One region of the Paenibacillus sp. FW507-14B1B genome, then DNA from elsewhere that is predicted to be linked to it. Evidence: riboswitches for the same ligand, from Rfam matches in the RefSeq annotation. Region 1 holds a riboswitch; each other region holds the start of a gene.
The links. A riboswitch is a leader RNA that binds a small molecule or an ion and turns the genes downstream of it on or off. The one in region 1 is predicted to bind cyclic di-AMP.

Region 1 (7,974 bases):
CTTACTTGATCCATATGAAGTCCAAGTGGCTTCTCTACCAGAAGATGAATCCCTTTTCGAGCAGCGATCTCTTCGATCTCACCATGCGCAAATGGAGGCACACATATGAACAATGCATCCAAGTTCTCTCTATCCAGCATTTCACGAACATCTGTGTAAGGTACTGCTCCATATTGCACAGCAGCCTTTTCTGCAACCGGAAATGCAATGTCGCATATGGCGACCAATTCAGCTCTTTCGTTAGCACTGATGTGTTTAAAATGTTCTGTAGCGATAATACCTGCACCAACAACACCAACTCTAATCATGTATAGTCCTCCTCATTATTTAAGATTAGCTGACCATTTTTCTGCACGAGCTTGAAGATCATTCAAGAATTTTTGAATATCTGGTGCATTTCCTGATGCCGCCTGACTGATAAAACCGTTAACTGCAGGAATAATATCACTCATAAAGAACGGGTTCGCCTCATCCATTAATTCGGAGTGACCTACATCAGCAATTGCTAGTGCTTTCTTCGTAAATTTATCCTCTGCCGTTACAAAATCCGCATTTTTCAATGTCGGCGTATTAGAGAACATTTCATACATATATTTTTGTGTCATATAACTTGTAAGGAACTTCATAACTTCCCATGAAGCATCTACGTCTTTAGCATTTTTCGCCATAATAAATGGATCCACCGCAACCCAGCCCTCACCTTTAGGTCCTACATTCATCACAGGCTCAAATCGATCCAAGTTGTCTTTATTCTTCTTTGTTCGGTATTCACTCATTGCGGAACCGCCTGATGAATCAAGCGCAATCGCAATATTATTTTTTTCCAGTCCAAAATTTTCGGCTCCTTGCCCATTCACAAAACCAGCTGGCGGAAGCTTCGATGCTTCTTTGAGCCATTCCATAACGTCCACCATCTCAGGGGAATTCAGATGCCACTTAATGCTCTTATTATCCTTTAAGGTCCCTTCTGCCCCCTTTGCTCCAAAGGCTAACGTTATAGCAACAAAGGTCGAACCATTCAGTGAGTTACCACTCCAATGCAGTCCAAAATTGTCCTCCCCTGTTTTTGGATTCTTTCCGGTCATTCGCTTCGCTTTATCTAAAATTTCCTGGACAGTTGGCTTCTCAGATAGGGCTTCAACACCCCAGTCCTCAAATAATTTCTTATCGTATACAACCATCCGACGACCAAGAGCTACCGGTATGCCGAATTGCTTGGTTCCATCAGGTGATTTCGTACTATAAGAATTATTCATGATACCTTCTAGATAACTGCTAGAATCAAACGTCTTATCTTTAGCGATTAGATCATCCAAATCACGCAGTAATCCTTCTTGGTACCACTGTGATGCAAATGCACCCGCTGTATAAAATATATCTGCATCTCCAGAGAGCAGCATCGCGGATTGCTTCGCCTTTACATTCTCCCAAGGAATCTGATACACCTCTAGCTTGATGTTCGGGTACATGATCTTAAACGTTTTATCCAAGTATTCATTAAGTCCAATGGTTGGATTACCTGTTAGTGCGTCGATCCCGTTATCGAGCTGCCACCCAGCTAGAGCAACGCGAACTGTTCCTTTCATATCAGACACTTGTTCAATCTTCACACCACCAGTCACATCGATCTTTGAACCTCCCGAACAAGCAGCTAATGAAATAACGAGCACCAAGGATATGATGAGTAAAAATGTCTTTTTCATCTCCTTACACCTCCTATGGGATTGGCAATCCATTGCTCTTTACTGCTTAATTCCTGATAATGCAATGCTCTCGATGATGTAACGCTGAAGAAATAAATACACAACCATCACCGGAATGAGGCTAATCGTTGTAGCGGCCATAATAATGGCTGGTTGCTGGTTTATACCATTGTTATAGGTGAACATAGCGAGGCCGATTTGAATCGTATATTTAGCAGCTGATTTTAGAATTAGGAGTGGCCACAACATGTCATTCCACACCCCAAGGAACAAGAGAATAATCATCGTAGCAATAATTGGCGTACATAATGGTAAATACACGCGACTAAAAACTGTGATCTCCTTCGCCCCATCTAGTACCGCCGCTTCTCTTAGACTGTTTGGGAGCTGATCAAAGAATGCTTTAGCTAAAAAAGTTCCAAATGCATAATTCATTGCAGGCAGATAAAATGCCAGATAATTATCCACTAGGCCTAGCTTGCTGAATAGCAGGTACTGTGGAATCATCGTCATCTCGAACGGAATCATCATCGTACTTAACGCAAGCAACAACACCAGATTAGCCCCTTTAAAGCGCAGCTTCGATAACGCATACCCTGATAGCAGTGCCGAAAGCGAGCTAACAATAATGACACCTCCGCTAACAATGGCAGAGTTGCCGATATATTTGAACATATTGATATTTGTAAAAGCAACTTCAAACGTTCTAATTGATGGCTCTTCTGGCCAAATTTTCGGTGGAAAGGTAATATTAAGCCTCGCCCCCCAATCGAAGCTTGTCACTAGCATCCAGAGAAAAGGTACAATCATAAGAAATGAACCTAAAAACAGAATAACTGTTAACAAGAATTGATTCATTGAAATCCTTCTACGCCTCGTCATTTTCTCAGTAAAAGTCGTATCCGCCATGGTACCCTCCGATCTGCGTATACTCAATCGCTGTGCTAAGTCTATTACTTAATCTAAACTGTCTTTCCGACGGTTAAGAAGCATGAGGAATACGGTCAACATGAGTATCATTAGAAACAATAGATAGGACACGGCTGTCGCAAGCCCCATTTGAGAAGCCAAGAAGGCATTTCGGTAAATATAAAGTACAACCGTCATCAGACTTCCTCCTGGATTCCCAGCTGTGCCTCCAATTAACCAAACATCCGTAAATCTTTTCATCCCACCGATCGTTCCCATAATAAGCATAAAAACAAAAATGGGTCGTAGATAAGGAATCGTTATATACAGCCACTTACGATAAGTACCAGCCCCATCCACTTCGGCCGCTTCATAAAGATCACGTGGAACACTTTGAAGTCCTGCAAGAAAAATAATCGTGTTATACCCGAGCGCTCCCCATAAGCTCATTAAGACGATACTGTACTGTGAAACATCCGGGTTCGTGAACCAACCGACAGGATTAAGACCAATGAGGTTAATTATGAAGTTAATGAGTCCCTCTTTAGACGGGAAGAACAAGAATGAGAACAGAAGACTTGTAGCAACACCTGATACCACGTTCGGCAGGAAGTATACTGCTTTGAAAAAATTCCTTCCCAGATGCCACTTAAGATTGTTAATCATACTTGCAAGGATGAATGAGAGTGCAATACCAAGAAGTACGGACCATATTCCCATGACAAATGTATTTGAAAGCGCTTGCCAAAATATCGAATCCTGTAATGCATAACTGTAATTGTTCAATCCCACCCACTTTCCATTCAAAGAAAGTCCTGATGTCTGGTGAAAACTCATATAGAGAGCCGCGAACATGGGGTAGATCGCAAATGCAAGCACACCGATAATCAATGGAGCACTAAATAAGTAACCCATCCAATCATTTCGATTAAATCTGAATTTTCTTTTGGACAGAACGCTTGGGTTAGAATGCACTTTCTTTACTGGGGTGGATGACAAATACCTCCTCCTCCTCTCTTGAATGACAACCCACTGCACTGGAACACCAGATTACTTATCCTTTCTGTAAATGGTTATGAGGACGAAGCTAGATTATGATGTTTATTTATATGTAAATATTTCCCTTAACTAAAAGAAGCCTGTGGAAAAATACACAGGCTTTTATGTCATTTCATTCCATCAGATGATCTTACAACATTCTTATAACAATAGACTGATCGTTAGTAAGTTAAACAAAGCTAACGGAAGAATGGGATTATAGGCGGGATACGGGGGTCTTGGAGGTGGGAAACCCGGATAGAATCCACGAGAACCACCATTATCAATATTTAGATATACGAATTTTGCGTCCACGCCTACTATGATTCCCTCGATCATCTCATTATCGACCGTCTGTATCCGCACTTTACGATTTACAGCGTTTTTGCACGTATGATGTACTTTTTCCTTGTGCTGCATCAATGAGTTCGCTGTATGTTGGTCGCATTGATACACGACTTGGTGATTCGAGTATGTTGTCATATCGTCACTCCTTTGAATTATCCTTACCTCATCATATGCAGACGCCTAGCATAGGGTGTATTGCCTATCGAGAATCGTTTAGAGCGTACTAAATTCGGGTAAATAAAAAATAGATCAAAGGAGGTTTACATCCATCATGGAAATTCAGTCAGATACCGGACGATTCTATATCAAAGAACAAGGAAAGAACGTTGCCGAAATCACTTTTACATCCCTCGGTAATGATGTTATTAGCATAGATCATACTTTTGTTGACTCTTCATTAAGGGGTAAGGGAATTGCCGAGAAGCTTATTCGTAAAGTCATCGATTATGCTAGAACAGAGAATTTGAAAATCAATCCCGCTTGCTCCTATGCAGCATATCATTTCGATAAATTTCCCGAAGATCGTGACCTACTACATTAATTGACGGAAATCCCCCAAAATATATTGCCACAAAAAAAGGGCTGTCCCCGATTTGTCATCAATGATGACGTGGAGACAACCCTTTGCTATTCACGATATTAAAAAATTCGGTTTGCACCATTATATTTCGGCCCCCAATAGGAACTGTTAATGTTCGCGATCGTAATTCCTTTACTTGTAGCCGAAATAAATTCATTATTCCCAATATAAATACCTACATGCGAAGTTGAAACTTTATTGGTGATAAAGAATACCAGATCACCTTGTTTAAGATTGCTTTTTGAAACTGGAGTTCCATGGTTATCATGCATCGAAATGGAACTGTGCGGCAAGCTCACACCCATTTTTCCATATACATAACGAATGTAGCCAGAGCAGTCAAATCCTTGCGATGGAGAAGAACCGCCCCATACGTATTTAACACCTAAGTGTTTCTTAGCTTCAGTCACTACCTGGGCTCCTTTGGATGCGCTTTGCGCTGGAGCTGTCCAAGCTGGTTTATAGGTTTTGCCATCTGTACTCAACATAGCAATATTGTTCTTAGAATCCCATTTGAGCGTGAATCCGAATGTTTCAGTAACAAAACGAAGTGGAACGTATGAACGTCCTTCAACCACACGCATCGTTGTGTCCATTCTAACTTGTTTGGAGCCAACAGTAGCAATGCTTGAACCTGACTTCAGTACAATTGTGGTACTGCCTTTTTTAATCGTTACCTTAACTATGTATGAGTTAACTTTCTCATATTTAACCGTTGCACCCAGCTTTTCTCCGATCATGCGAATCGGTACCTGCGTATAACCTTTTGCGTCAATAAATGGTTTCTGGTCCGGGAATGATACTAGTGAATCATTAATTTGAACCTTTATGGAAGACGTTGCGGCACTTGCAAAATTAGCACTAAGAGCGAATGATGAAGCAACAATCGCTCCGGATAATAGAAGTTTCTTCAGTATGTTATTCATGATGTTTTCCTCCTTGTTGCTTCCGAGGTTAGTTGCCGGATTCGGAAAGAGGTATTTCCTAGTTTATAAAAATAAACATTCACCCCAAAATTAAGTTCCCCCGTACCAAACGTTATGCTCGCTTGGATTCAGCCATTAGTTATTCCAAGTTACTCATAATAAGGTAACACATCCAGCAAGACAATTTACGTCTAAATTGTGTCCGTTTCATGAAATTATGAATAGATTGTAACTATTTAAACGTAAATTGATACTTTTTCGATACCTATAACAACGTCAATGACTGGCTGAAATTTTTAAAATTACTTCATATATCAACTTGACTTTCACCTATAAAAAAATTTATATTTATTTCATACCTTCTATTTAAGGAGAGATTTTGATGTCGGTGAGCGTTCTTAACTAACCAAATTTCATAAGACTGGAAATTTCTTGAATCATAGTCCGAAATGGCTATGTTTATTTTCTTGTGGATTTTTCCGTCTATGCAATTAGTTAAGAACTACGGATATCAATTGAAGCCCAGGATGTCTATCCTGTATATTTGGCGTCTATTTATCCGTGCTGAGTGTTCAGCGCGGATTTTTTATGAGTATGCTGTTATTTTGTCGGCATATTCTAACTAGACATCGTATATGCAGGTAGACTTGTCTAAAGGCAGAGAGTGAACCTATGGTTCATTCTCTGCCTTTTTTTGTTGCCCGGGGCTGCTTCAGGAATGTATAAATCACAAAAAAAGGAGTTATGATCCCCATGAATTTAACCACCCTAAAACAACTTCAATACGATAAGGTGCAGCAAGACTTGGAACGATTCGCTGTTTCGTATGTTGGTAAAAGACATATTCTTGAGATGAAACCACTAACCCAGCTTAAAGCTGTCCGCCATCAGCTTGATCAGACTGCGGAAGCTCGGACTCTTCTCCGTGCAGGCGCGAGTGTTCCAATCCCATCACTTGAAGGTATCGAGCCCGTTCTACAGTTACTTGGAACAGGATATGTGCTCAGTGAAAGAGATTTTACACACATACAGCAATTTTTACGCAGCTGTAGACAGCTCATTCGTTATATGACTAGCAAGAGTGAAATTGCTCCTACAATTGCCTCATACGCTTCCTCCATGTATGAGTTAACACCGCTTCTAACAGAAATTGAGCAATGTATTCACGGCGGTCGTGTTGTTGATGCAGCTAGTAAAGACCTGGCAAAAATTCGCAAGAAAATCATCGTGTGTGAAGAACGGATTAAACGCAAACTGGATAGCCTACTTCATAAACACAAGGACATTATGCAAGAGTCGCTAATCAGCAAAAGGAATGGACGATTTGTTCTACCTATTAAGAAAGAACATCGCAGACTGGTGAATGGCACTGTGCTTGATGAATCAGCAAGCGGCCAGACCGTCTATATTGAACCAACCGAAGTCTCTAGTCTTCAAATGGAGCTCAGTTATCTTCAATCAGATGAAGCTCGTGAAGAAACCAAGGTATTGAGTGAATTAACCGCTCTCGCCGAGAAATATAACCATGAACTGAACTTGAATACCGACACCGTAGGATTATATGATTTCATCATCGCAAGAGGAAAATATGCATTGTCGATCGGCGGAAGAGACGTTCAGCTGAACGATCAAGGTGTTATTTCACTTAAACAAGCTACCCATCCTCTGATCGGGTCTCACATGGTTCCGTTGGATTTTACAATCGGACACAATTATCGGTCTCTAATTATTACAGGACCGAACACAGGCGGTAAGACCTTGACACTGAAAACGGTAGGCTTGTTAACTTTGATGGTACAATCCGGCTTACTCATACCTGTAGAGGAGAATAGTATGTGCAGCGTATTTGAACATCTCTCCGTCGATATCGGCGATGGACAGAGCATTGAACATGCACTCAGCACATTCTCCGCTCATATTAGAAATGTTAAACACATTCTAGAGACCGCCAACGGCAAAACCTTGATTCTCTTAGACGAAATGGCTTCAGGTACAGATCCTGGAGAAGGGGTTGGACTTTCTATCGCTGTGCTCGAAGAGCTCTATCGCCGAAGATCAACCGTGGTGGTAACGACTCATTTTACCGAAATCAAGAATTTCGCCACAATGACATCTGGTTTCGAGAATGCAAGAATGGAATTTGACACGGAAACACTAGAACCGAAGTACCGATTAAAGATCGGAGAAGCCGGACAGAGTTACGCTTTTGTTATAGCCGAAAAATTAGGTATCCCATCTGCGATCATCACCCGCTCGCGCCAAATATCAGAAGCAGGGCGAACCCAGGAAGGTACAGTATTCACGAAAGACAGCAAGTCTGTGAGTGAAAAAGATACAACCTACAGTGAGATGACACTTGACTCCACTCAAGCAGATCATCTGATTAAGGACACATCGTCACTAGAGAAAGCTTCGGCGCCACTTCATCAACTAGAAGACAAAATTGAACATCAAGCGGATCATGATGATA
Region 2 (7,974 bases), on a different contig from region 1:
CTATCTGCTCTGTCTTCAAATTGCTATATAGAAGCTGTTGTTGAGGATGGTACACAATATTACCTTCCCGATCCACAACAAATACATAGCCTCTATTTCCAAGATCCAACTGATTTAACATATCATTAATTACTTTAAAATTAAGATCTATAAGCAGAATACCAAGTCCTTGTGAACGATCTATCCCGCGTAGTTCACGGCTTAGCGAGACCACCCAGTGGTATTCATCTTTGATAACTGGCTGGACATGGGATGAAAAAATCACGGCCTGCCCAGCCGCATTCTGTGCCTGCTGGTACCAAGACTGTTCTGCTGGTGGACTGTTCGGATTCAACTGCACACCGCGCCGATCCGAAATAAATGTCCCATTGTAGCCGAATATATTAACCGATGTAATATCTTTTCTAGAGACAAGAATAGAGTGAAAATACTCTGATATTTTGGACTCTAGCGCTGACAATTTTTTTGGTGAAAGTGATTGGGCATACGCCAAGTATTCTCTCACGTCCGGATTATTCATTGCCGTCAAGGAGATATCCTTCATGCCTGTAATATAAGTCTGTATATTGGCGTTTACTTGATTGATCAATTCGGCTGTGTAACTCTCAGCCGTCTCTCGCACAGCCGATTCCGATAATCGGTAGGAGATAAATATGAGCAGTAATGCCGTCAACAGAACAAGCAAGACAAAGGTGCCTGCTATTCTAGATTGGATACTTTTGATTTTCATATTACGCCACATCATCATGCACCGTCTGCCATCATCTTCTGGCGGTAGTCAGTCGGCGTATCCCCCGTATATTTCTTAAAGAGCACACTGAAATACTGAGCATCCTGATAACCTGTTTTCATAGCAATCTCATAGGTTTTCAATGAAGAATGCTTTAACAGCTCCTTAGCCTTCTCCAATCGAATACGGGTTACATATTCTACAAAAGTCTTTCCGGTATGGGCCTTAAATAAAGAACTGAAATAGCTTGCACTCATAAAAATCCGGCTGCACACCGTTTTTACGGAAAGCTCTGTATCATCATAATTGTTATGAATAAATTGTACCGCTTCTGACATCTGATGACGCGAAATATCCTTACGTGTTTCAACGACTCCTTGGATGGCCTTCTCACACATATCCTTGAGCCAGTATTCTATCTCTTCCAATGAACGAAAAGAGTACAGCTCTGTTAATAGACGAGTTTCCTTACCGAGTAAATCTTTCTCACTACAGCCGATTTCCAGCAATGCCTGAAGTACAGCCAGCATCACCCTCAGCACTCGAATGTAGCACTGTTCAATGGATATCGATGCATGTTTAAGTTCTCCGATCAACCGACTGATCGAAAGATCAACATCTTCTGGTGTACCTGTCTTTATAGCAGATACAAGGGCATTCTCCGCATTCGTTCCGTCATATAGTGGCATTGAACTTCTATTCTCTAGATCTAATATACTTACAACTTGATCACTACCCATTAGCAGACGATATTCCAGCGCCGATACAGAAGCTTGGCAAGAGTGTCTGAGATCTTTCAGTTCACGACAGATCGTTCCCACTCCAACCGTTACCGTAAAGGACAGATAGCGTTTAATGGAACTGCGAATGGCCTCGGCCATTTCTTGGGCACGTGTATATATTGCCTCTTCTCCCGTTCCGGATAATACAGTAATAACCTTATTCCCTTTATAACGAAATACAGCAGAAGCGGATTCATCGCTCATAATTTCTTGAATAATATTGTAGACAGCAAAAGCATACAGCTCATTATCGGTACCATGGTCATCAGGACGCAGTTCATCCATATCTGCCGCGATAGCTACAAATAAAGGACCGGTCAGTGCAATATCGAAGTATGCCATTTTACTCGATATTTCCCAATCGCTCAGTGCTGAGGACGCTAGACGTTCAAGAAATCTCTCTTTAAGTAGCGGAAGACTCTCGTTTAACTGTTGTTTCAATTGATTTAGATGTTCCTGATTTCCACGCTCTTCATCCATTTCGACTTTTAATTTATCCAGTATCTCACGGAGTTCCGCTGATGTAACCGGTTTCAAAATAAAATCTGTGACTTGTAGTTTCACAGCTTGCTGTGCGTATTCAAAATCATCATATCCCGTCAAAATTATGATCTTCGTTCGTGGATACAGCTCCACGATGCGTCGGGAGAGCTCCAGTCCATCCATAAAAGGCATATAAATATCGGTTAATACGACATCTGGTCGAAGACTAGCAACGACTTCTAAGGCCTCTTGTCCATTCTCACTTACACCCACACATACAAACCCATGTTCTTCCCATTGAATACGATCCCTAATTCCTTCTCGGACAATGGGTTCATCATCCACTATGATGATCTTATACAATTGAAACGCCCCCAACCAACCTAATGATATAATGTACGGATGAGCATGTACCTGATTACTCCTTGCAAATCATGAGAAGATTCCCATTCGGATCTTTAATAACAAACCATTGATTATTCTCGATCGTCGTCACGATATCAACTTCTGTTTCCACAGCGTAGGCGAATGCTGCTTCCAAATCATTCGTAAGTAGCATGAATGCAGGCGTTGTAATATGTGGTGCTCCACCCGGTTCCTCGCCTCCCCACATGGGCATTGTGTCTAAGATGAGTCCGGTTCCTTGCATAGGGAGAGGACATAAATGTCCATTCAAAATTTCACACTCCATTACATTTAGCCCAAGGAGCTGGCAATACCACAGTCGAGATTCCTCAAGGTCTCGAACCGGTACAAAGACACTACCTATTTTGTTTTGAATCGGGCTCTGCGATATAGAGAAGTGTGTGTCCCTCTCGTAGCGCTTCATCATATTCCCTCCAAATTGAACTGTTATTGTATTTAAGATAAAAAAACCGGATAACCTGATTACAGGCCTCCGGGTACGATCATGATGAAATATGATTAGAAGTATGGTGCGTGCTTAATAGAAACAACGCCTATTCTCTCGAATTTCGTCTGGCATCCTAAACGATAACCATCATCGATCTCTTCAGGATCCAGTCTATTCTCTTCGGCTTCATTCGCAGCGGACATATACTCCATTCCTTCACTTATATGACAACGACAGCGAGCACAAGTCCCTCTTTTACAAAAAGAGTTCCAATCAACTTCATTCCGTTCTGCAAGTTCGAGAATCGTCATACCGACAACCGGAACAACATCCTGCTCGGTGTTCCTTCCTCGTAACAGGACAAGCTTCTCTTCTGTACTTGCTTGTCTAGTAGGAGTGGATGCCTCGGAAGTTTCAAGAACAGATTCTTTCTTCTCCCGACCTTTCCAAAATTTAAACACGCTGTACTTCCCTCCTCAATCAGATAGACTAAACTTATGTAATTAGGGAATTCGGCAGAAGATGCTTATGGAGCAATCTCTTGATTTCAAAAATATCATTCAGTTCTGTAATTTCTCTGCCTGTATATTTCTCATAAATTGCTTTTACAAAATTCGCACCAAAATCATGCATCAGCGTTCCTGCAAATAATCGATCAATAAACTCATTATACTTCATCCCCAGCCCCTTAATAAACTCAAAAATACCTTCGATATCACTTTGCAATAATTCAAATATAATCGGAGGAAACTCATATTCAACCGGTGCAATTGTACTATCAGCGAAATCAATAATATAGAGCTGTCCAATCGTGTTGATCAGTACATTGTCACCTGTTAGATCACCATGCACATGAACATAAGTTTGAATCTTATACTCTCTTAGGTAATCTTTAATTTGCTTGCTTACTTCGGGTGCTGCAATATGCCATCTCTCGTTATGTACTGCTCTATCTATAAGGAATTCACGACTAAACTCTTCATCAGGACGAATATTTAACTTCGATAAATTATGCTGCAGCTCTTTGATGAACTGTTTCTTTTTTTCGAGAGTTAATTGAGTGAAGACATCGCCAGCACTTTCCCCTTCAATATAATCCATAATGAGGTATTTGAATGCATACTTATCTTTTAACGTGCCCGCAGCAACAATGGATGGCGTATGAATCCCTTGCTGGATGGCTCTTTGCATTGCTGTTTGTTCAGCTCTGTAATCTGAGTCTGTATCTAAACCCGATTCTGATGGCGCAAAAATCTTAATGACATATTCCCCTGTTTTGAACACCGCATTAGTTCCTGGCTTCAAATGAGAGATATGCTCTGCTCCAGTCAGTTGTTCTCTTGCAAATATTTCTTCTATTAATAGCCTGAAATCTTCTATGGACTGATAAACAGCTCCCCAGGAATGCCAGTTGTTAATTTCTCTTCGAAATAAGTAAGACATAACGATTAATCCTCCATGTTCATCACTTTGAAATACGATCATATATTTAAAAAGCCCGCGATATTAATCGCGGGCTTTGATTCATTATTAATTAATAGTTCCTACCATCTGCACATAATTCTCTTGACTGATCACTCGACGTGCAGTTACATAACGAGTCTTATAATAAGATTCAGACAATTTACTGATTCTTACACCCTTACTTGTTGATGCATGAGCAAATTGATCATTTCCGACATAAATTCCTGCGTGAGAAACTCCACGACCACTTGTATTAAAGAATACCAAATCTCCCATTCGAAGGTCTTCTTGATCTACATGAGTCCCCGCTTTGGCTTGTGCAGCGGATGTACGAGGCAAATCTAGATCATATTGATTCATTATGTACAGAATAAATCCTGAGCAGTCAAATCCACTTTCCGTTGTTCCACCCCATTTATACGGAGTTCCAACCAACTGTGTTACTTGACTTTGAAGCTTTGGCATATCAGCGTATGCTGTGAAGGCGCCAGAAGAAAAAATAAGTGCAGACCCTAGTAATGATATAATGACTTTCTTCAAAACACTTTCTCCCTTCGGTGCCTACGGAGTTAGCTAAGGGTTCGGCTGAAGGTCTCCTATATTCCCTCTATTGCAAGAATAATTCACCCGGATCGGTTCCCCCGTTTTCAAAAACGAAATTCGGCAAAATTCATTAATATTTTGTAACCCTATCATACTGTAATATATTTTGGCTAGATATGTCAATGATATGAGTGACAAAAATGTAATTTCTTCCTCTACTTATTCCTTCTCTCACTATCATTCCCCTATTTTTTACCTATCCGTAAACGGTTGGACTATACCAGATGTTATTTCAAATTAAGACATCAAAAAGGGGCTGTCCCAAAAGATCTAGGATCTTGCGTGATGGCCTCGTTTGTTGTTGTGAGATGCTCCGCGTACGAAACGTTCCTCCCCTCGCTGTTGCCCCCAAATTTCCGGGAATTATTCTAGCAAGGAAGAAATTCGGGGGCAAAGGCGACCGCTACCGCTGGTCCGGAATCGTTTCGTTCTCTCCGCTGCTTCGTGCATACCATTCAAAGACAGATAACAGAAGGAAACCGCCCTCTAGTAGAATGGAAGTACGACCAACCATGTAAGAAGGATTTGTACATTCAATATACCATTGATCAATTTTATCTGCCAATGGATTTAGAGGACGACATTCCGTCCAATCACCTTGTTCGTGTAGTCAATGAAGCGGTCAATCGCTTAGATGACCGAATCTTCCAGGATGCCTATCAGGTGGAGGACGAAATAGCTAACTCACCAAGATCCTCATTTACGCCTACACCCAGCGACTGTATTCCTCTCGTCAAATCGCCAAGGTACTCGACAGAGAGCGGATATGAGATTCGAAAGCGACACTACCGGGGAGAAAGCTGTGAAGGTTGTCCACTCAAAGAAGCTTGCACCAAAGCTAAAGGGAATCGTGAAATCACGGTAAGCATGGAATACCTTCGGTACAAACAACAAGCTCGTGAGAAACTTAGAAGTGAGAAAGGGTACGCACTGTCGGTTTGAAGGATGATGGAACCGGAAAGTGTATTTGGGCAAATCAAGAACAACCGAGGGTTTAGACGATTTCTGCTTCGAGGCCTGTCGAAAGTCAGCCTTGAGGTCGGATGGCTTTCACTCGCCCATAAACTGTTGAAGAAGGCGGCAATAGACCAAAATAAAGACATGGCGGTGCTGGGATAACCTCCCTGACTCCACCATGTCTTTATTTTTTGCTCCATATTTCACTCATGTGAGCTGCTTCTTTAAACAAGAATCTACTATTAACTCTACTAATATCGTTTAAGCTGCCATAGCTCGGCATGCATCAGCACATCTGAAACATGCCTCGGCGCAGCGCTGGCAGTGTTCATGATCATGCTTTTTGCATTCATTGCCGCATCTCTCACACATTTCTGCACATGCCTCGCAGATTTGTTTGACATAAGAGCTATTAATAGACATTGCATGTGCTGCAAAGGCACATAAATCTGCACACTCTCGATCTAGGCGGATACACTCCTTCATCATTTCCATATGTTCTTCTTCCAGACAAGCGGAATAACAGTGGTTACAAGCCTGCATACAACGTAGACATTCATCGATACATTTCTGCATTTGTTCATGTGACATAGGTAGTTCTCCCTTCAGAATCGAATTTCACCTTTTGCAAACGAGGCTACCTCTTATTAAACAGAAATTGTGTGGTTTCTGTGTAGAATGGATATATACTCACAAAATTTTCACAAAATACATCACAATCGAGCTTTCATTGACTAGTCGTTTCAACTTCTTTAAACTGAAATGAACAAGAAAATCGGCATTCAAGAAGCATGTATAGAGGTGACTTATGAATAGAGAGATATTTGAGAGCAAAATGGCAACCATCATCGACCCCAATCTAAAACTTCCTTTGATTCAGATTGGATACATCCGTGATGTCATGTTGAAGGAAGACAAAGCTGCACTGACCCTGATCGCTACCGAACAAGATCAGACACAAGGCGTAACAGAAACCCAGAAACAGCAGATCGAAGAGCTGCTTCGTACCATAGGAGTATCAAATATACATATAAGAATAAAGACAGTATCCGAAGAGGAGAAACAACACATATCCGTTAGAGCACTGGAGATGCAACAATCACAGACAAAATCAGCAGCAAGACCTGCAGCTCCGAATCCCTTTCCAGTGAGCCCCATGGTTAAAGCTGGGGTGAAATTCATCGCCATTGCTAGTGGCAAAGGCGGCGTTGGTAAATCTACTGTGACTCTGAATCTCGCAAAAGCTTTGCATAAAGTCGGTAAAAGAGTCGGCATTATTGATGCTGATATTTATGGCTTCAGTATACCTGACATGATGGGGATTCATGAGAAACCTGAACCTACGAATAGTCGTCCCACACCACTGCAGCGAGATGGAATCCAAGTGATCTCTACAGGTTTTTTTGTCAAAGGTAATGATCCTGTCTTGTGGCGTGGCCCTCGGCTTGGAAGAATGCTCTCTAGTTTTTTGAACGATGTAATGTGGGGTCCTCTGGATTATATGCTAATCGATCTTCCCCCTGGGACCGGTGATATTGCCCTAGCTATCCATCAGATGCTACCAGAGTGCTCTGAAATTATCGTTACGACACCGCAATCCACAGCTACAGTTGTTGCAGAACGTGCAGGAATGATGGCACTCCAGACCCATCACCATATTATTGGGGTTATTGAGAATATGTCTTACTATGAAGATCTGTCAGGAAATAAACATTATATCTTTGGTAAAGGCGGCGGTTCAAAGTTAGCAGAACAGCTAAATACCTCCGTGCTGGCTCAGGTTCCGATCATCCCGGATGAACAACAATCCACGAATCCTGATCTTCTGAAGCAAATCTACGATGATATAGCTATTCATGTTGTTCAGACGCTTTCATAATGATTGTAAATTAAAAACACCCTTCCCTATAGGTGAGCTGAAAGTAACTCTGCACCTATGAGGAAGGGTGTTTATTTAAGTATTAGCTTCATTTGTTCTTATAGTATTCCACAGCCTTTTCGTAATAAGGCTTCTCTTCTTCCGGCAAATCATCGATATAAAATACTGCTGTCACGGGACAAGCTGCTTCACAAGCGCCACAGGAAATACAAATATCCGGGTC
Region 3 (7,974 bases), on a different contig from region 1:
GTACTCCTCGATACTAAGTGTCTCACCACGTCTAGATGGCTCAATTTCAGCCTCCTGTAATAGCTGTTCCAAACGCTCACGTCCCTCTCCTGGGAAAAAGCGGCTCTTCAGGTTATTAGCAATCGTCTTACGACGCTGAGCAAATGAAGCCTGTACCACCTCAAAGAAATGAGCCTCATCATCAACCTCAACTGGAGGGTTCTCCCGAACCTGCAGACGAATCACAGCAGACTCTACATTCGGCTGAGGAATAAATACAGTATGAGGAACCGTACATACAAGCTTCGGCTCACTATAATACTGAACAGCGATGCTCAGACTACCATAGTCTTTGCTTCCTGGCGAAGCTGCCATACGTACAGCAACTTCTTTTTGAATCATAACCACGATATTCTCCAGTGGCAGTTTCTCTTCGAGCAGCTTCATCAGAATCGGAGTCGTAACATAATACGGCAGATTCGCTACAACACTTACCTTAGATACACCGTCAAAATGCTCGCGGAACAACTCTTGCAGATCCACTTTAAGCACATCTCCATGATGCACTCGTACATTCGGATAGGGTTCTAGAACCTCCTTAAGGATTGGTATAAGCCTCTGATCGATCTCTACGGCTGTAACCGCTCCTGCAGTCTGTGCAAGCTTCTCTGTTAGAGCACCAATCCCTGGTCCGATTTCTAGCGCTCCTTTATCTTTATCCAGGCCTGCAGCCTCTACAATTTTGTACAATATATTTTGATCGATAAGAAAATTCTGGCCTAGACTCTTCTTAAAAGAAAAACCATTGCGCGAAATAATCTCCTTCGTTCTTCTCGGGGTTGAAATCTCCTCAATACGTGTCATATTTCCGTACCTCCCTCTTCCAGCTGGGCAAGCGCTGATGCAAATTCTTCGCGTGATATTTGAAACATGGCTAGACGCTTGTGAAACTGTTTGCCATTACAATACCCAATACCAAGCAGATTGCCCATGATCATCCGTCTGGCAGCAGCCTGAGGATGCACAATTAGACCCGCTTCAAGTAAGTCATCAAGTCCAATCAAGCTCTCTGATCCCTCAAACGACGTATGCACGCGTTCAAGGGCATGCCGGATAGATTCCGGCGAAGCATTCTCCACCCCAATGTCTCCTCGGCGTGTTGCGTCTGCTTCTGGGATAAAAGCGTGTTTGCATCCAGGAACCTTGGTATCAATGATCTTGCGAATTCGCTCACCTGCATGATCGGGATCCGTTAAGATAATAACTCCGCGCCGCTCCTGTGCTAGCGCAATTCGTTTCAGTATACGGCTGTTAATGGCCGATCCCCCGGTTTCAATCGTGTCTGCCTCTACTGCCCGTTTGATGGCAACTGTATCATCCCGGCCTTCCACGACAATCACTTCTTTGATCATTCGTACGTTCTTCCTTCCCAAAACAAAAGAAGAGGATAAATCATCCTCTTCTTAGCATCACATTCATATTAATTAAATAGTATAGCATTAGCATGGCATTGTAAAACGAAAATCATGCGTTAGTTAAGCTCCGGCTTAACTGGACCGATCACATAAACCGTGCGACCGCTCTTGCGTCCAAAATTAAGTGCCGCCTTAAGTGAATCATAGTACACATCGATTTTGTTACCCTTGATGGCACCACCTGTATCTTCAGCACGGCGGAAGCCAACGCCCTCAATATATACCCACCAGCCGATCGGAATCACATTCGGATCCACTGCAATCGTACGCCCTTCCGTTACACGAGTACCAGAAGCAGTGCGGGTACCGATGCCACTCTCTTCAGCAGAATATGCTGTCATCGAAACGTTATTTAATACCTTTTTATATTCGAAATCAACACCGGCTCTAGACACCACATTATTCGCTTTTTCCTTAGTGGCTACCGATTTAGTTGCTGACTTCGCTTGGGATGGTGTAGAAGCCGTTCTGGATACAGTTGCTTTATCTGCTTGTGCAGATACAGTTTCGACAACTGGTTTCTCAGGCACTACAACCTTTTTAGTTCCAACTGCAATAATTTTATCCTTCGTCTTCCGCTGTACTTCTTTCTTAATAACCTTCTTCGAGATAAACTTCCCATCCTCGTATACCTTCTCAATGTGGTGGACCACAATGCCTGGCGCTCCACTCTGCAATACACGGTTATCTCCTTTTTCCAAAGAAGGGTCTGCCGTCTTAATCACTCGGAAAGCACGATTCTCAGTCTGTTTAACAGTTTGTTTCGTGACGCGCACGACTCTGATTTCCTCTTGACCGACAAGTTTTGTATCTAGAGAAGGTTTCACTGTATCTTCGCCCTTGATTGAAATACCCGTTTCTTTGAGTACATTTCCAACCGTATCTTGGGTAGTAAATATTGTATTTTGTTTGCCGTCTGCGTTCACCGTAACCGGTATTGCGCGTTTGATAATAATACGGTCTCCATCTTGGAGTACACCATTTAACGGCATAGAAACCTCATCCTGAGGAGTCAGGGAAATAGCTTGCTCATCCAGCACTTCATGCAGCAAAGCTCCATGGGTTTCTACTGTGGTGATTCGGCCATCAACCACAAGTTGAATCTCTTTGCCCGCCCGATTGTGAGCAACCAGCATAACGAGCAATGTAATTGCGATGGCGCCAATGGCGGCCAGCATTAGTTGACGCAAATTCTCATGCTTCCATCGTAATGCGTAAGACATGCTGGATGATTGTGATTCATGGGTCTCTTCGTGTTGAAAAATGCCCACTATGTCATCCTCCTTCATAGCCCCGCCGTCTAGGTAACGCATGATTGCATTTGACGCGACTATAGCAAATTGTCTCACAGAGTGCTCTGCTATCTATCTACACCCTGCGTTATTCCCCGTCTTCCCGTCCACACAACCGTCACCTCCTGTTTACCAACAGTATGACGGCACCCTCTCCAATATTCTAAAATAAAAGAAAGCCAAAGAAAGAGTTATAGAGACTCTTTCGTGGCTTCCTGATGTCTACAATCTGGAAATGGTATGCACGAGTTTGCCTCTCTTACTTGCGCTTACGGAGTTAGCTGTCGGGTTCGGACGTAAGAGAGACGCCCTATCTCAAGTCATCCGCTCATGGCGGCTGCCCTCAAATTCACCCCAAAGACCCAAAAAGAAATCACATACAGTTCAGCTTTGCATCTCTGCCAGCTATCCATGTATTGGTTCCCCCGTTCTCCAAATTCACTTGGAGATTAAGCGAGACGGTTCATAAAATATTCAGCTGTTCAATTTCGATCAGCTTCCTATCACTGAAAAGATGATATCCTGTTTCGATACAGGTTGTAAAGCAACAATCAACCACATTTTTTCAGGTAAAAGGTTAAAATATTGTAATATAGTCGCCTTTTTTGATTAAAAAACTTTAATTGGTCGCTAATGCTCTGTTTTTCATCCGCTTTACTCTCGATTTCAAATTATTCCAAATCGTTCCATTGCATTTCTGGTTGTAATTAAACCTAATTCTTCCAGAGACAACCCTTTTATGTCAGCTGCCACCTCTGCTACAAGACGGACGTGTGCAGACTCATTTCGCTTCCCGCGAAACGGATGTGGTGTTAAATATGGAGAGTCGGTTTCGATGAGCAATCGGTCCAATGGAACCTGTGCTAGGACCTCTTTGGGCTGTCTTGCATTCTTGAACGTAATGGGTCCCCCGAATGAAAGATGAAAGCCCATATCAAGACACAACTTGGCTGTTTCCCAACTGCCGGAAAATGAGTGCATCACCCCTCCGACCTCAGATGCTTTTTCTTCTTTCAAAATCTTCACGATATCTTCATGCGCATCCCGATTATGAATTACAATCGGCATATTCAGTTCCCGAGCAAGTCCAATCTGACAACGAAGAACCTGGTGCTGAACCTCCTTAGGTGAGGTATCCCAATGATAATCCAGGCCGATTTCACCGATAGCCACGACTTTCTCATGATGGCAAAGAGAGGTGATCCATTCTAAATCTCCGTCTTTCATCGTAATTGCATCTACAGGGTGCCAACCTACAGCAGCATAAATAAATTCATAAGTTTCCGCTAATTTCATGGTGGTAGGGATCGTCTCTCGATTAAAACCAATATTAATCATATGGGTTACGCCAGCTTCAAGCGCGCGACCTATAACCTCCTCGCGATCTTCGTCGAATTCAGGGGCATCTAGATGTGTATGTGTGTCGAATAACATTATGATATAATCTCCTCTCATGTCGCAGACCAGCCCAAAGAACTGCTGGTGTTTATTATTTACTATTCTGTTGATGCTGATTATTTAATTTGCTCAAACACAGAAGCGATATCTTTAGGCAACGTGTTTAGTACAGGTCTTACCTTTTCCTCGGGAAAATACAAGCGGTAGCGTCCACGATGGATTCCACTAATGGAACGTACAATATCTGATACTTCAGAAATCTCCCGTACATGGTCATGTTTATCTAGTAGCAGAATCTGTTTATCACTCTCAGGCGAGCCTGAATGAAATTCATCATAAGGAAGATCGGTTGGATAATCAATCTCAAAGTCATATTTCGGGTTTAATCCCGCTTCTTGAAAGGCTTGGCGGATCCCGTCGATGGTCTCCATATCAATCGTGTCGATTTCTACATATTTATAGAGACAACGATTCATAAAACGACCGCATAAATCACTCAGAAGCTCATCCTTCTCCTCAGTCCACTGTAGAAAACTTGTCTGTATCAAAGCCTCGTCTAAACGCAAATACTGACCGACAGTAATGTCGCCTTCAAATAAAGAAGGAAGTGGATCTACCATAAATTTAAAAATAAATCCTTCTTGATATAGCTCCTTTGCTCTTTTGAATATTTGCCGCAAAATAATTTCAGAGCTCCGTGTAACGGGATGAAAATATACCTGCCAATACATCTGATATCTGGACATCAGATAATCCTCTACAGCATGCATGCCTGATTCTTTCACAACTACGCGATCACGATACGGACGAAGCATACGCAGTATCCGGTCTATATCAATAGTTCCATAATTAACGCCGGTATAATAAGCATCTCGTAGCAAGTAATCCATCCGATCTGCATCAAGGGGACTTGTAACGAGATTAATAACAATAGGCTTTTCATATGTCTTGTTAATAACAGAGGCTACTCTTTTCGGAAATTCAAAGTCCACTTCCCGTAAAACGCTGTTCACATTCGTATCTCCAAGAACAATACGACAGGTCCAATCCTCGTGGTTCATATGAAATGCTTCTTCTATAGAATGAGAAAAAGGTCCGTGGCCTATGTCATGAAGCAGTGCCGCACATAATGTCAATAGACGCTCTTCCTTCGGCCAATCTGGATAACCACTTCGTTCAAATTGAGAAATGATTCTTCTCGTTATTTCATATACACCAAGTGAGTGTGAAAATCGACTATGCTCAGCTCCATGAAATGTCAGGAAGGAAGTCCCAAGTTGCCTTACCCGACGAAGCCGCTGAAATTCAGGTGTATTAATTAACCGCCAAATGATGTCGTCCTGAACATGAATATAGTTATGAACCGGATCTTTAAACACTTTTTCCTCGCTAATTGGCAAATGCATGGTCCTTCATCTCCTATTCCTAAACTACGAATTCATCGCTTTAACACTTTTTTTGATATATAATGTCGAATGATGTCGAAGTAAGTAAAAAGGTGTTTTCCAAATCAATATGAGTAAAACGAAGTCAATTAACCTACTACATTTGACATTTTCCTAGTAAAATAGAGGGTTTTGTTCACTATAATTTCGTAAATAAGTTTCTTATTTTCAAAATTATAGGTTGACTGATTTGGGAATCGTTGGTACTATAAATAACATAAAACATAGAACAATGTCGAATTATGACTTTTTTAAATTATGGCGAGAGGGGCATCAATCAGTTATGATGAAATCAACAGGTATTGTAAGAAAGGTAGACGAACTAGGACGGGTCGTTATTCCAATTGAACTCCGCCGTACACTAGGAATTGGTGAGAAAGACGCCTTGGAAATCTACGTTGATGGTGAGCGCATTATGCTCAAGAAATATGAGCCTGCTTGCATCTTCTGTGGTAACGCAGAGAATGTAACTTACTTCAAAGGTAAAATTGTTTGTAACGAATGTATCTCTGAAATTCCATCACCTGTGACAAATTAAGAAACATAGTATATAATAGTTTTAATCAAATTGTTAATTCTAACCTTTTTCATATCTCCTTGATGCCTTCCTCGGCTTGAACCCAGCCGAAGGAAGGTATTTTTTTGTTATTTATCTAACAAAGAATTATAAATATCACGTTTGGAGACTCCCCGATCGGATGCCGTTTTTTTCATCGCATCTTTTCGGCTCATTCCACTGTCTTCATAATGCTTCACATGTTCTTCAAGGGTTAGTTCCTGCCACCAAGAGTTTTGTTCTCGTAGTTCTTCTTCTTTACTTGCTCCTTCAACCACAATAACGTACTCCCCAAGTGGTGGATGTTCTTCTAGCCAATCCAAGCATTGCGGAATTGATCCTCTTACAAACTCCTCATACCTCTTGGTTAATTCGCGTGCAAGAGTGACTTGGCGATCACCAAGTACTTCTTGCATGATCTCTAATGTTTTCTTTACCCTGTGGGGGGATTCGTAGAACAATAACGTACCCTGTGCGGCTTGGAAAATAGACAATTGAGCAATAATATCCTTCTTATCTCTAGGTAAAAATCCTACAAACGTAAAACGTTCGGTCGACAAGCCCGAGGCAATGAGACCTGAAAGAGCAGCATTCGCTCCCGGAATCGGAATCACTGAGATACCCTCGGCAATAGCAAGTCTAACAAGGTCTGATCCAGGGTCAGAAATGGCCGGTAGACCCGCATCGCTCACGATGGCTACATTTTTTCCTTCTATTATATAGCGTATAATTTCAGGCCCACTTGCTCCCTTATTATGCTCATGGTAACTAAACAATTGCTTAGGCTGAATTTCGAAGTGAGTGAGTAGTTTACGCGTCTGTCGTGTATCCTCTGCAGCGATAATGTCACACTCCTGGAGCATACGTACAGCACGGTAAGTCATATCCTCTAAATTCCCAATCGGAGTTGCAACCAGATACAAGGATCCAGGTTCCCCCTCCTTACGAACAGCAAAGCTATTTTGACAGGTCAGGTTCATGATTTTCCCTCGCTTGTTCCGTAATAAACTTCCATCATCTCTTTACAATAGTTGCCTTCATCGTCATAAACAATCAATGGTGGTTGCAAACGCACCTCTGGTTTACCATCCTTAATACATTCAATGAGTACCATATTCGCCTCCATATGAAGTCTAGGATGGACAAAACGAATAATCTTCGGCTCTAAACGGTATTTTTGCATGAGACTGATGATTTCTGCAAGACGCAGCGGTTTATGGACCATGCTTAGCTTACCACCCGGACGAAGTAGTCTTGATCCTGACTGAATAACCTCTTCAAGCGTGCAGTGAATCTCATGTCTTGCGATCGCTTGGTGTTGATTGAGCTTAATATCACTGCCGTTCAGGGGCATATAAGGCGGATTAACGGTTATCGCATCATATACACCGTATCCTGTTTCCAAGTATAATTCCCTCAGGTCTCCCTCTCGAATGATAACCCGATCCTGTAAATCATTCATCACTACACTTCGTCTCGCCATATCAGCTAACCTTGGCTGAATTTCGATCCCTTCAATGACCGCCTTAGTACGTGTAGTAAGCAGCAAAGGAACCACACCGTTACCCGTACACATATCGAGAATACGTCCCCGCTGTGGAATGCTCGCAAAGCGTGCCAGCAAGACAGCATCCATAGAAAAGCTAAATACCTCATCACTCTGAATAATACCTATATCTTGTGTCAGAAGATCATCAATTCGCTCTGAACTGTGTAAAAGTACTTCTTGTTTCATCATCCCAACCCTTTACCCGCTTAATGTTATAAATGGCAGAAACGGCTGCGTCCTGATCTCATGACTGCAACCGCTTCTGATATTAGAATGCCAG
Region 4 (7,974 bases), 290 kb from region 1:
GCTGAGCGTATGCTTCTTATTCATCAGGGGAAACTCGAATACGATGGTGATCCGCTAACTTTCTTTGAAACGACGAATGCTGCTAATTATCAATTACAATTGCCTTTTGCCGTGAAGCTTCATCAAAAGCTGCAACTCCAAGCACCACTGATTGCGGATTGGAAGGAGATGATTGGCTCACAATGGTCTACCAACTCAACAAAATAAGTGTTCATTATTCTGGTCATACAGCCTTGCACGAAGTAAGCTGCACCATTCAAGAAGGAAAGTGGATATCTGTTATCGGGCAGACTGGTGCAGGCAAGTCTACATTTGCTAAAGTGTTGAAGGGATTGATTGCCGACATTGAAGGGGAATATCTGATTGATCATCAGCCCGTTACTAGAGACACGAAAGGGCAACTAAAGGTTATCCCTGATATCGGATTTGTATTTCAATATCCAGAACATCAGCTATTTGAAACGACGGTTCATAAGGAGCTTGCCTTTGCACCAAAACAGCACGGATACACAAGTAAGCAGATCATGGAGAGAATTCAGGTGATTTTGCCTCAAGTAGGTCTATCAGAAGATATCCTTCCATTACCGCCATTTCAATTAAGTGGGGGACAGAAGCGCCGTTTAGCGATCGCCTCTGTGTTCATGATGGACCCGAAGGTACTGATCGTGGATGAACCAACAGCGGGACTTGATCCGGTCAGTCGTGTAGCTATGTTGCAGTTATTAAAAAATTGGCAGCAACAAGAGAATCGTACCCTGATCTTCGTGTCACACCAGATGGAAGATGTTGCAGAGTACTCTGACGAGGTCATCGTATTTCAAGGTGGAGAGATTATGGGGCACTATGATACTAACACTATTTTTATAGAGAAATCTCATTTATTAGAGGAACTTGGTCTATCACTGCCAGAATCTGTACAGCTATTAAAATTGTTAGAGGAATTATCAGGCGTTAGGATTCAAGTGGCGAGCTGTAGAGAAGAAGATATTATGAATGCAATCATGTCAATCTGGAATACAAGGAGCGTCTAAATGGCTAATACTGTATTAATAGGTCAATACATAGAGACGCATTCCATATTTCACCGACTGGACCCAAGGACAAAACTTATTGGCATCGCTATGATTATGCTGAGCTTTCTGATGCTAGACTCTAGCTTAAGCTATGTGCTTGCTACCCTTGTTGTTACTAGTTTGTTGATGTTATCGAAGATTCCGGCTCGTGTGATTTGGAGAGGTATCAAGCCTATTTTATTGATTTTATCCTTTACATTTCTATACCATGTGATCTTCACGAAAGGAACGGTCATTTGGTCTTGGTCATTCATTGAACTAACGAGGGAAGGGCTACGTAATGGGATTCATTTCGTCTGGCGTATTGTATTACTTGTCTTGCTAGCTTCCATTCTAACATTAACAACAAAACCGCTAACACTCGCTCATGGTCTTGAAAAATTGCTATCACCACTATCAAAGCTGAAGATTCCTGTGGAGCAGTTTTCGTTAATGATTGTTATTGCGATCCGGTTTATTCCAACAATTCAGCAGGAGCTAGATCGTATACTCCTCGCGCAAAAGGCCAGAGGCGTAGATATAACAAGTTTATCGCTGCCTAAGCGCTTTTTAGCGTATATCCCGATTATAGTGCCACTACTGTTTACAACCATCCAGCGTGCTGAACAACTGACCTACGCTATTGATGCACGTGCTTATGGTAACGGCAAAGGAAGAACTCGCTTTGAACAATTGGAATTTCAGAACCTAGATTATCGAGCTGGTGGAATAGCCATAGTAGTTGCATTGATTCCAATCGTATTAAACTCAAGTGGGATCTGAAAGATCTTATAGCGGAGGCGCACAACATGAAATGGAATACTCGTATTACTGAATTATTGCATATTAAATATCCAATCATTCAAGGAGGATTGGCTTATTTAGGTTATTCAGATCTGGCGGCTGCCGTTTCGAATGCAGGGGGACTTGGACAGATCACAGCTATGAGTCTTCCGAATGAAGAGGCTCTTCGTCAAGAAATTCAACGTGCACGGCAATTGACAGACAAGTCTTTTGGTGTGAACTTTGCAATTGGCATGCATGGTGTTTCCTATATGGATCGAGTTGAGGTTGCGATTGAAGAGGAATTACCTGTAGTAACGATCACCGGCGGAAATCCTACCGAGATTTTAAAGAGACTTGAACCTACTAATATACGTGCACTGGTGCTTGTTTCTTCAAAGAGACAGGCACAAAAAGCTGAACAATTAGGAGCATCTGCAGTAATCGTGGTGGGACAAGAGGGTGGAGGACATCTGGGGCGTGACGATGTTGGAACCATGGTACTCGTTCCTCAGGTTGTTGATGCCGTATCAATACCTGTTCTAGCTTCAGGAGGGATCGGAGACGGTCGAGGATGGATGGCTGCTCACGCACTTGGTGCAGAGGGAATTGTAATGGGTACGCGATTTATTGCAACGCAGGAATGTGTTCATGCTTCTTATTCCTATAAAGAGGCGCTAATAGAGAGTGCTGAAATGGATACGGTCGTCATAAAACGCTCAATCGATTCTCCTGCCAGAGTACTTCGAAATGAGTACGCTGACAAAATAATTGAAATCGAGCAAGTCTCACCAACATATGAAGCTCTAAAAGATTATATTAGTGGTGAAACCAACAAACGGTGGATTTGCGAAGGGAATAAGGAGGAAGGCTTTGGTTGGGCAGGCCAAGTCACAGGCATGATACATGATATCCCAACCGTATCTGAGTTGATAAACAGAATGGTTAAGGAAGCTGAGTGTATTCGAAGAGTGTGGGGAAGTTAAACATGAATAAGGAATTGTTATACAAGAGAAAAATCTTCCTCGTCAATAAAATAGACAGCTGATAGCTGTCTATTTTTTAATTGATTTGTATCGCTATTGAACCAAATAAGGGATTAGCCGTAACTTGAAATCAACGCTATTCACTTTCCATACTCCATTGATATAGATCAAATTACAGATTCGATCCTCTACATAATCCTGATCACCAGTTAAAGTGGGACCGAGTACCGTAGATTGTATCCAGATAGCGGAATTCTTACTTGTATAATTAACAGTGGTTACTGGAGGTTCTTGGTTTAAATCCGTCGATCTTAATTCGTTATTCTTCATAATGGAATCAATGAAATAATCCGTAAAAGATGCTTTGAAATGAGAATTTATATTTTTAATTAACGATAGGTCTGCTGCTTCATTCAATTTCTGAGATAGTTGCTGCAGTCGAGTGCCTGTAATTTTTTGGACGGTTTCATAGGTTGGTTGCTTGATGTTGACCACAATTTGCAAGCCATCCAATGTAAGATGGGCTTCTTTGGATTGTTGATTCCAAGTCACATTTGCACCTAGTGACTGACTTATAAATCGAAGCGGGACATAAGTAGAGCCATCAATAATCTGAGCCGGAGAGTCAGTCTCAATATATTTAAGGTCGTATTCAAGATCTTCAGAGACAGATGGAGTAAGCACAATTCCTCGATTAACGTTTGTCGCTAGTAGAATTTTAGTATCACCTTTTTGTAAGGATATGGTCTTTTCGTTCTGATACCACTTCACAGGTATATTGAATTGTTCAGAGACAGCTCGTAATGGAATGAAGACACGATTATTGAGTATGAGCCCATGGTCTATGTTAGCATCTTGTTTCGCCGCATAAACCGGAGATGAAAGTACGGGTACGAACAGTAAAACGATCGCAGCCAACTTTAAAGTAACTCGTTTAAACACATAACCCCTCCTATGATTACTAAACTTATCCAATATCTTAGTTGTACATTACACCCATGAGTTATTAAATTCAAATAAAAAAACTGTTTTACGTGTTTGCTCGTCTTCATTTACAGAACGTTTTATAGAGAAAGGAAAAGGAGAGGAGATCATGATGGGCTCCCAAGCCGAGATGAAAAAGGTGGTGCTGGCAGGAACGGATGAGGAGACCGATTTTTACCAGTCCATTATGGAACACCAAGATACACTGATTAGTATTGCATATAGTTACTTGCGCAATCGGCATGATGCCCTCGAAGCCGTGCAGGAGATGACTTGCCGAGCATGGGTTAAGCATTCAACATTAAAAGATAAGAAGGCATTCAAAGCCTGGATCATTCGTATCTTGATCTATGTTTGTATTGATGAACAGAGACGACGTAAACGGGCAGTACTGTTGCCTGATGAAGAGTTGGAAAAAGCCACTCGTGAACATGCTTTTGAAGGATTCAATCATGACAGACTTGTGATATGGTCTCTTCTGAAAGAGGTGAAACCCAAGTATCGCCATGTGCTGCTTCTAAAATACTACAATGACATGACATTATCAGAGATTGCTGCGATTCTCCGCAAGCCAGAGGGGACGGTAAAGACCTGGCAGCATAAGGGGCTGGAGCAATTAAGGAAATTAATGAAAAATCGGGGGGAATGGCAAGATGACTAGTCAGGAAGAGCAAGCTATGTTTACTGAGGCAGACGTTATCCAACAAGAACAGAAGCAGCACTTACATCCTATGGATGCGACATATGCCATTCAGCGTGGGTTTGCGATGGGACGGACACGACGGAAATCACGATCTTTTACGATGAAAATGGCGGCTATATCCCTCACAACCATCATGGCTATTGGTTTATTGTTACTTAGTCCGCTGATGGACACCCACGCTCCGCAGCCAGCACAAACAGCACAGGTAGTCAATGAAAGAACGATGGACTGGGGTACCCTGGATAAGTTTAAGAGTATGGCCGCCTACGATATTGATGGAGGTACATTGGAGTCTGCGATACGAAATGACTATATACAGGTGATCAACAAGTCGGCGAAATCAGGACCTTACCAGATTACCATCGATGCCGTTACTGCAGACGAGAACAAGTTAATCTTGTTGTATACGGCTACATCAGATTCGACTCGGGAAATATATGATGTGAACAGTGTTCGCATGACAGACATACAAACAGGTCGTTATCTAGGGAATACGTCGAAAATTGGTGGCTTGGAAGGTCAGAGCTGGCAGGGGCGTTCAACGTTAGAATTTGATCGTAGTAAGCCTTTACCGAATCGTATTGAAGTCGATTTCCAAATTGCCTCCGTTGATCCCGGTAAGCTTTCTGATCCCAAGACAGGCACGATCCGTTCAGAGATGAACTATTCAGAGCGAATAAAGGTAGAGTTCGACTTGGACCCGAAATTTTCTTTAACCAAGACGGAGATATATAAACCGGATCAATCGTTTATGCTTGGCGATCATCAAGTGTTGTTATCCAAGGTTGAAGTTTCTCCGCTGATGACAAGAGCTACATTCGTATATAATCCTGGGAAAACAAATAATTTTAAAACTAGAACTTCAATTAGCGAAATGCTTAATCACCATGAAATTGTCTCAGAAACGGCTGAAGGGAAAATGTACAAAGCGCCTAGTATCTCAGGAGGCGGAACTGAGGACGGGATGCAGTATGTATTTGGCAGCAATATGCTGGATGAGCCCCAATCAATCGTTTTGAAGTTATCTCCTGAACTCAACAGATCAAAAACAACAGTACAGGAACATGAAGAGCCTGTAATTGAGCTTAAAATAAAATGAGAGTTCTGAAAAGTTGATCCTATATGGAGAATAGGCACCTAGCGTTCGTGTTAAGTCCACATTAAGTCGCCTTATTGGCTCAAAATCAGATCATTCATAAAAGAAAAGAGCAGACCTAAATGCGTCTTCTCTTTTTTTCTTTAATAACAAGAGCGAAATCGAGATAATTCACGATAATAAGGGTGTTGAGCCTTTGTAATCGGTATCATGAAATGATATCCGGTATTTTTAAACCGATTTGTGTCTCTTTGGATCTTTACAGTAAGTACGGGATGGGAGTAAGATTCATTCATAATCTTGAATGTGATTCCAGTTTGGAAGCAACATTGAATAGTCCTAGATCGCTGAATTCTTAATCAGAAGCGGGGGAACCATTAAGATGAGGCTAATCTCATCTCAGGGGTGAATCACTTGGCTAGTTGCTAAGTGTAGGGATACTTTCGATCCCGAATCCGTCAGCTAACCTCGTAAGCGTTATGAAAGAGGATTTGTCGTGAACTTTGTTTTTTCAAGTCACGGGAAAGTCCAACTTTCCTGTGGCTTTTTTGATGTGCCTAAATGCTGATACGGGACGCCGTAAGACACATCCATTCCTATAATTTTATCCACTGGCGGTGAACTAACGATGGCAGCATTAAAAAGACTTTTGATAGGTCGACCATTGAAATCGAACGAGTTAGGAGAACAAAAACTTAACAAGAAAAAAGCACTAGCCATCCTATCCTCGGATGCTTTATCATCCGTGGCATATGGTCCTGAACAAATCCTACTTGTTCTCATTACAATAAGTGGAGCAGCTCTTTGGTATTCAATACCTATTGGGATCGGAGTATTGGTTCTACTAACGGCCTTGATACTTTCTTATCGTCAGATCATTTATGCTTATCCGCACGGTGGTGGAGCGTATGTTGTATCTAAGCAAAATCTAGGAGTTCTCCCTGGACTTGTTGCCGGGGGTTCTTTACTCGTGGATTATGTTTTGACTGTAGCGGTCAGCGTCTCAGCAGGAACAGATGCATTAACTTCGGCATTTCCAGCACTCCATGAACATACGGTGAGTATAGCTGTTGCATTTGTCATACTGATCACAATTCTAAATCTCCGTGGAGTAACCGAATCTGCTACGGTGTTAGCATACCCTGTCTATTTATTCGTATTTGCATTATTTATTTTGATTGTGGTGGGTATGTACAATATATTCACGGGGCATGTTTCTCCAGATTTACATGCTCCGATCGGTACGCCAGTTGCTGGAATTAGTTTGTTTTTACTCTTAAAGGCATTCGCCTCAGGAAGTTCGGCACTCACAGGCGTTGAAGCGATTTCCAATGCAATTCCTAACTTTAAAGATCCTGCACCTAAAAATGCAGCAAGAACACTAATGGCCATGGGAATCCTGTTAGCTGTATTATTCTCAGGGATTGTATTCCTTGCCTATTATTATGGGATAGCACCAACAGCGCAGGAGACCGTCGTATCTCAAATAGCCAAGCAGACTTTTGGACGTAATTTTATGTACTTCTTTATCCAGGGAACTACAGCACTTATTCTTATTCTTGCTGCCAACACAGGCTATTCAGCATTTCCGCTTCTTGCAGTTAATCTAGCTAAGGATAAATTTATTCCAAGAATGTTTACCGCACGGGGAGATCGGTTAGGATATTCGAACGGTATTATGATTCTCGGCTTCTTATCCATACTGCTGATTATTGCTTTTCATGGTCAAACCGAGCACCTCATTCCCTTATACGCAGTGGGTGTATTTATACCATTCACACTTTCTCAGACAGGGATGATGTTGAAATGGATTCGTGAGAAACCGGCAGGATATGTGCCAAAACTCTTGATTAATACAATAGGAGCATTGATCAGTTTAACGGTATTCCTAATGTTCTTCATGACTAAGTTTTCACAGGTATGGCCATTCTTTATATTCTTACCGGTCATCGTGTATGTGTTCTATCGAATTAAGAAGCATTATGATGCTGTTGGTGAACAACTGCGCATCTCAACTTGTGAACCATCGGTTGAAATCAAAGGTAATGTTGTTATTCTGCCGGTGTCAGGAATAACTCATGTCGTTGAGCATTCATTAAACTATGCGAAGTCTTTATCAGCTGACCAAGTTATTGCACTCTACATTCCGTTTGAAAGAGAAGAGTTAACTCGATTCGAAGAAAAGTGGAAGAAGTGGAGACCCGATGTTAGGCTTGTGACGATAAATTCTCCATACCGGAGTATTATTCAGCCATTAGGTAAATTTATTGATACAGTGCAGCGTAAAGCGGCTGAATCTCAATATCAAGTAACGGTCGTAATTCCTCAATTCATTCCTAAAAAAGGCTGGCAAAACCTACTTCATAACCA

Region 2: another riboswitch for cyclic di-AMP. It lies ahead of AC3WJJ_RS08715 (C40 family peptidase); the one in region 1 lies ahead of AC3WJJ_RS04350 (C40 family peptidase).
Region 3: another riboswitch for cyclic di-AMP. It lies ahead of AC3WJJ_RS24965 (resuscitation-promoting factor); the one in region 1 lies ahead of AC3WJJ_RS04350 (C40 family peptidase).
Region 4: another riboswitch for cyclic di-AMP. It lies ahead of AC3WJJ_RS02745 (APC family permease); the one in region 1 lies ahead of AC3WJJ_RS04350 (C40 family peptidase).

Annotation. Positions count from the first base shown of each region.
Region 1 is NZ_JBYSWS010000001.1:916,510-924,483, forward strand. Features, by position in the region: gene AC3WJJ_RS04320 (Gfo/Idh/MocA family protein) at 1-308, opposite strand, end outside; gene AC3WJJ_RS04325 (ABC transporter substrate-binding protein) at 324-1,703, opposite strand; gene AC3WJJ_RS04330 (carbohydrate ABC transporter permease) at 1,743-2,612, opposite strand; gene AC3WJJ_RS04335 (carbohydrate ABC transporter permease) at 2,661-3,611, opposite strand; gene AC3WJJ_RS04340 (hypothetical protein) at 3,813-4,133, opposite strand; gene AC3WJJ_RS04345 (GNAT family N-acetyltransferase) at 4,270-4,539, shown strand; gene AC3WJJ_RS04350 (C40 family peptidase) at 4,638-5,504, opposite strand; cyclic di-AMP (ydaO/yuaA leader) riboswitch at 5,507-5,648, opposite strand; gene AC3WJJ_RS04355 (endonuclease MutS2) at 6,258-7,974, shown strand, end outside.
Region 2 is NZ_JBYSWS010000002.1:132,554-140,527, forward strand. Features, by position in the region: gene AC3WJJ_RS08690 (sensor histidine kinase) at 1-730, opposite strand, end outside; gene AC3WJJ_RS08695 (response regulator) at 745-2,358, opposite strand; gene AC3WJJ_RS08700 (VOC family protein) at 2,414-2,824, opposite strand; gene AC3WJJ_RS08705 (2Fe-2S iron-sulfur cluster-binding protein) at 2,920-3,309, opposite strand; gene AC3WJJ_RS08710 (phosphotransferase family protein) at 3,344-4,291, opposite strand; gene AC3WJJ_RS08715 (C40 family peptidase) at 4,379-4,852, opposite strand; cyclic di-AMP (ydaO/yuaA leader) riboswitch at 4,856-4,988, opposite strand; partial or broken gene AC3WJJ_RS08720 (transposase) at 5,672-6,034, shown strand; gene AC3WJJ_RS08725 (four-helix bundle copper-binding protein) at 6,134-6,463, opposite strand; gene AC3WJJ_RS08730 (Mrp/NBP35 family ATP-binding protein) at 6,681-7,751, shown strand; gene AC3WJJ_RS08735 (ferredoxin family protein) at 7,840-7,974, opposite strand, start outside.
Region 3 is NZ_JBYSWS010000009.1:45,936-53,909, forward strand. Features, by position in the region: gene rsmA (16S rRNA (adenine(1518)-N(6)/adenine(1519)-N(6))-dimethyltransferase RsmA) at 1-843, opposite strand, end outside; gene rnmV (ribonuclease M5) at 840-1,391, opposite strand; gene AC3WJJ_RS24965 (resuscitation-promoting factor) at 1,511-2,725, opposite strand; cyclic di-AMP (ydaO/yuaA leader) riboswitch at 2,998-3,212, opposite strand; gene AC3WJJ_RS24970 (TatD family hydrolase) at 3,413-4,180, opposite strand; gene AC3WJJ_RS24975 (HD domain-containing protein) at 4,261-5,550, opposite strand; gene AC3WJJ_RS24980 (AbrB/MazE/SpoVT family DNA-binding domain-containing protein) at 5,873-6,127, shown strand; gene rsmI (16S rRNA (cytidine(1402)-2'-O)-methyltransferase) at 6,235-7,125, opposite strand; gene AC3WJJ_RS24990 (tRNA1(Val) (adenine(37)-N6)-methyltransferase) at 7,122-7,883, opposite strand.
Region 4 is NZ_JBYSWS010000001.1:627,343-635,316, reverse strand. Features, by position in the region: gene AC3WJJ_RS02780 (energy-coupling factor transporter ATPase) at 1-207, shown strand, start outside; gene AC3WJJ_RS02775 (ATP-binding cassette domain-containing protein) at 183-1,031, shown strand; gene AC3WJJ_RS02770 (energy-coupling factor transporter transmembrane component T family protein) at 1,032-1,835, shown strand; gene AC3WJJ_RS02765 (NAD(P)H-dependent flavin oxidoreductase) at 1,862-2,821, shown strand; gene AC3WJJ_RS02760 (copper amine oxidase N-terminal domain-containing protein) at 2,915-3,763, opposite strand; gene AC3WJJ_RS02755 (sigma-70 family RNA polymerase sigma factor) at 3,915-4,466, shown strand; gene AC3WJJ_RS02750 (DUF4179 domain-containing protein) at 4,459-5,607, shown strand; cyclic di-AMP (ydaO/yuaA leader) riboswitch at 5,940-6,097, shown strand; gene AC3WJJ_RS02745 (APC family permease) at 6,233-7,974, shown strand, end outside.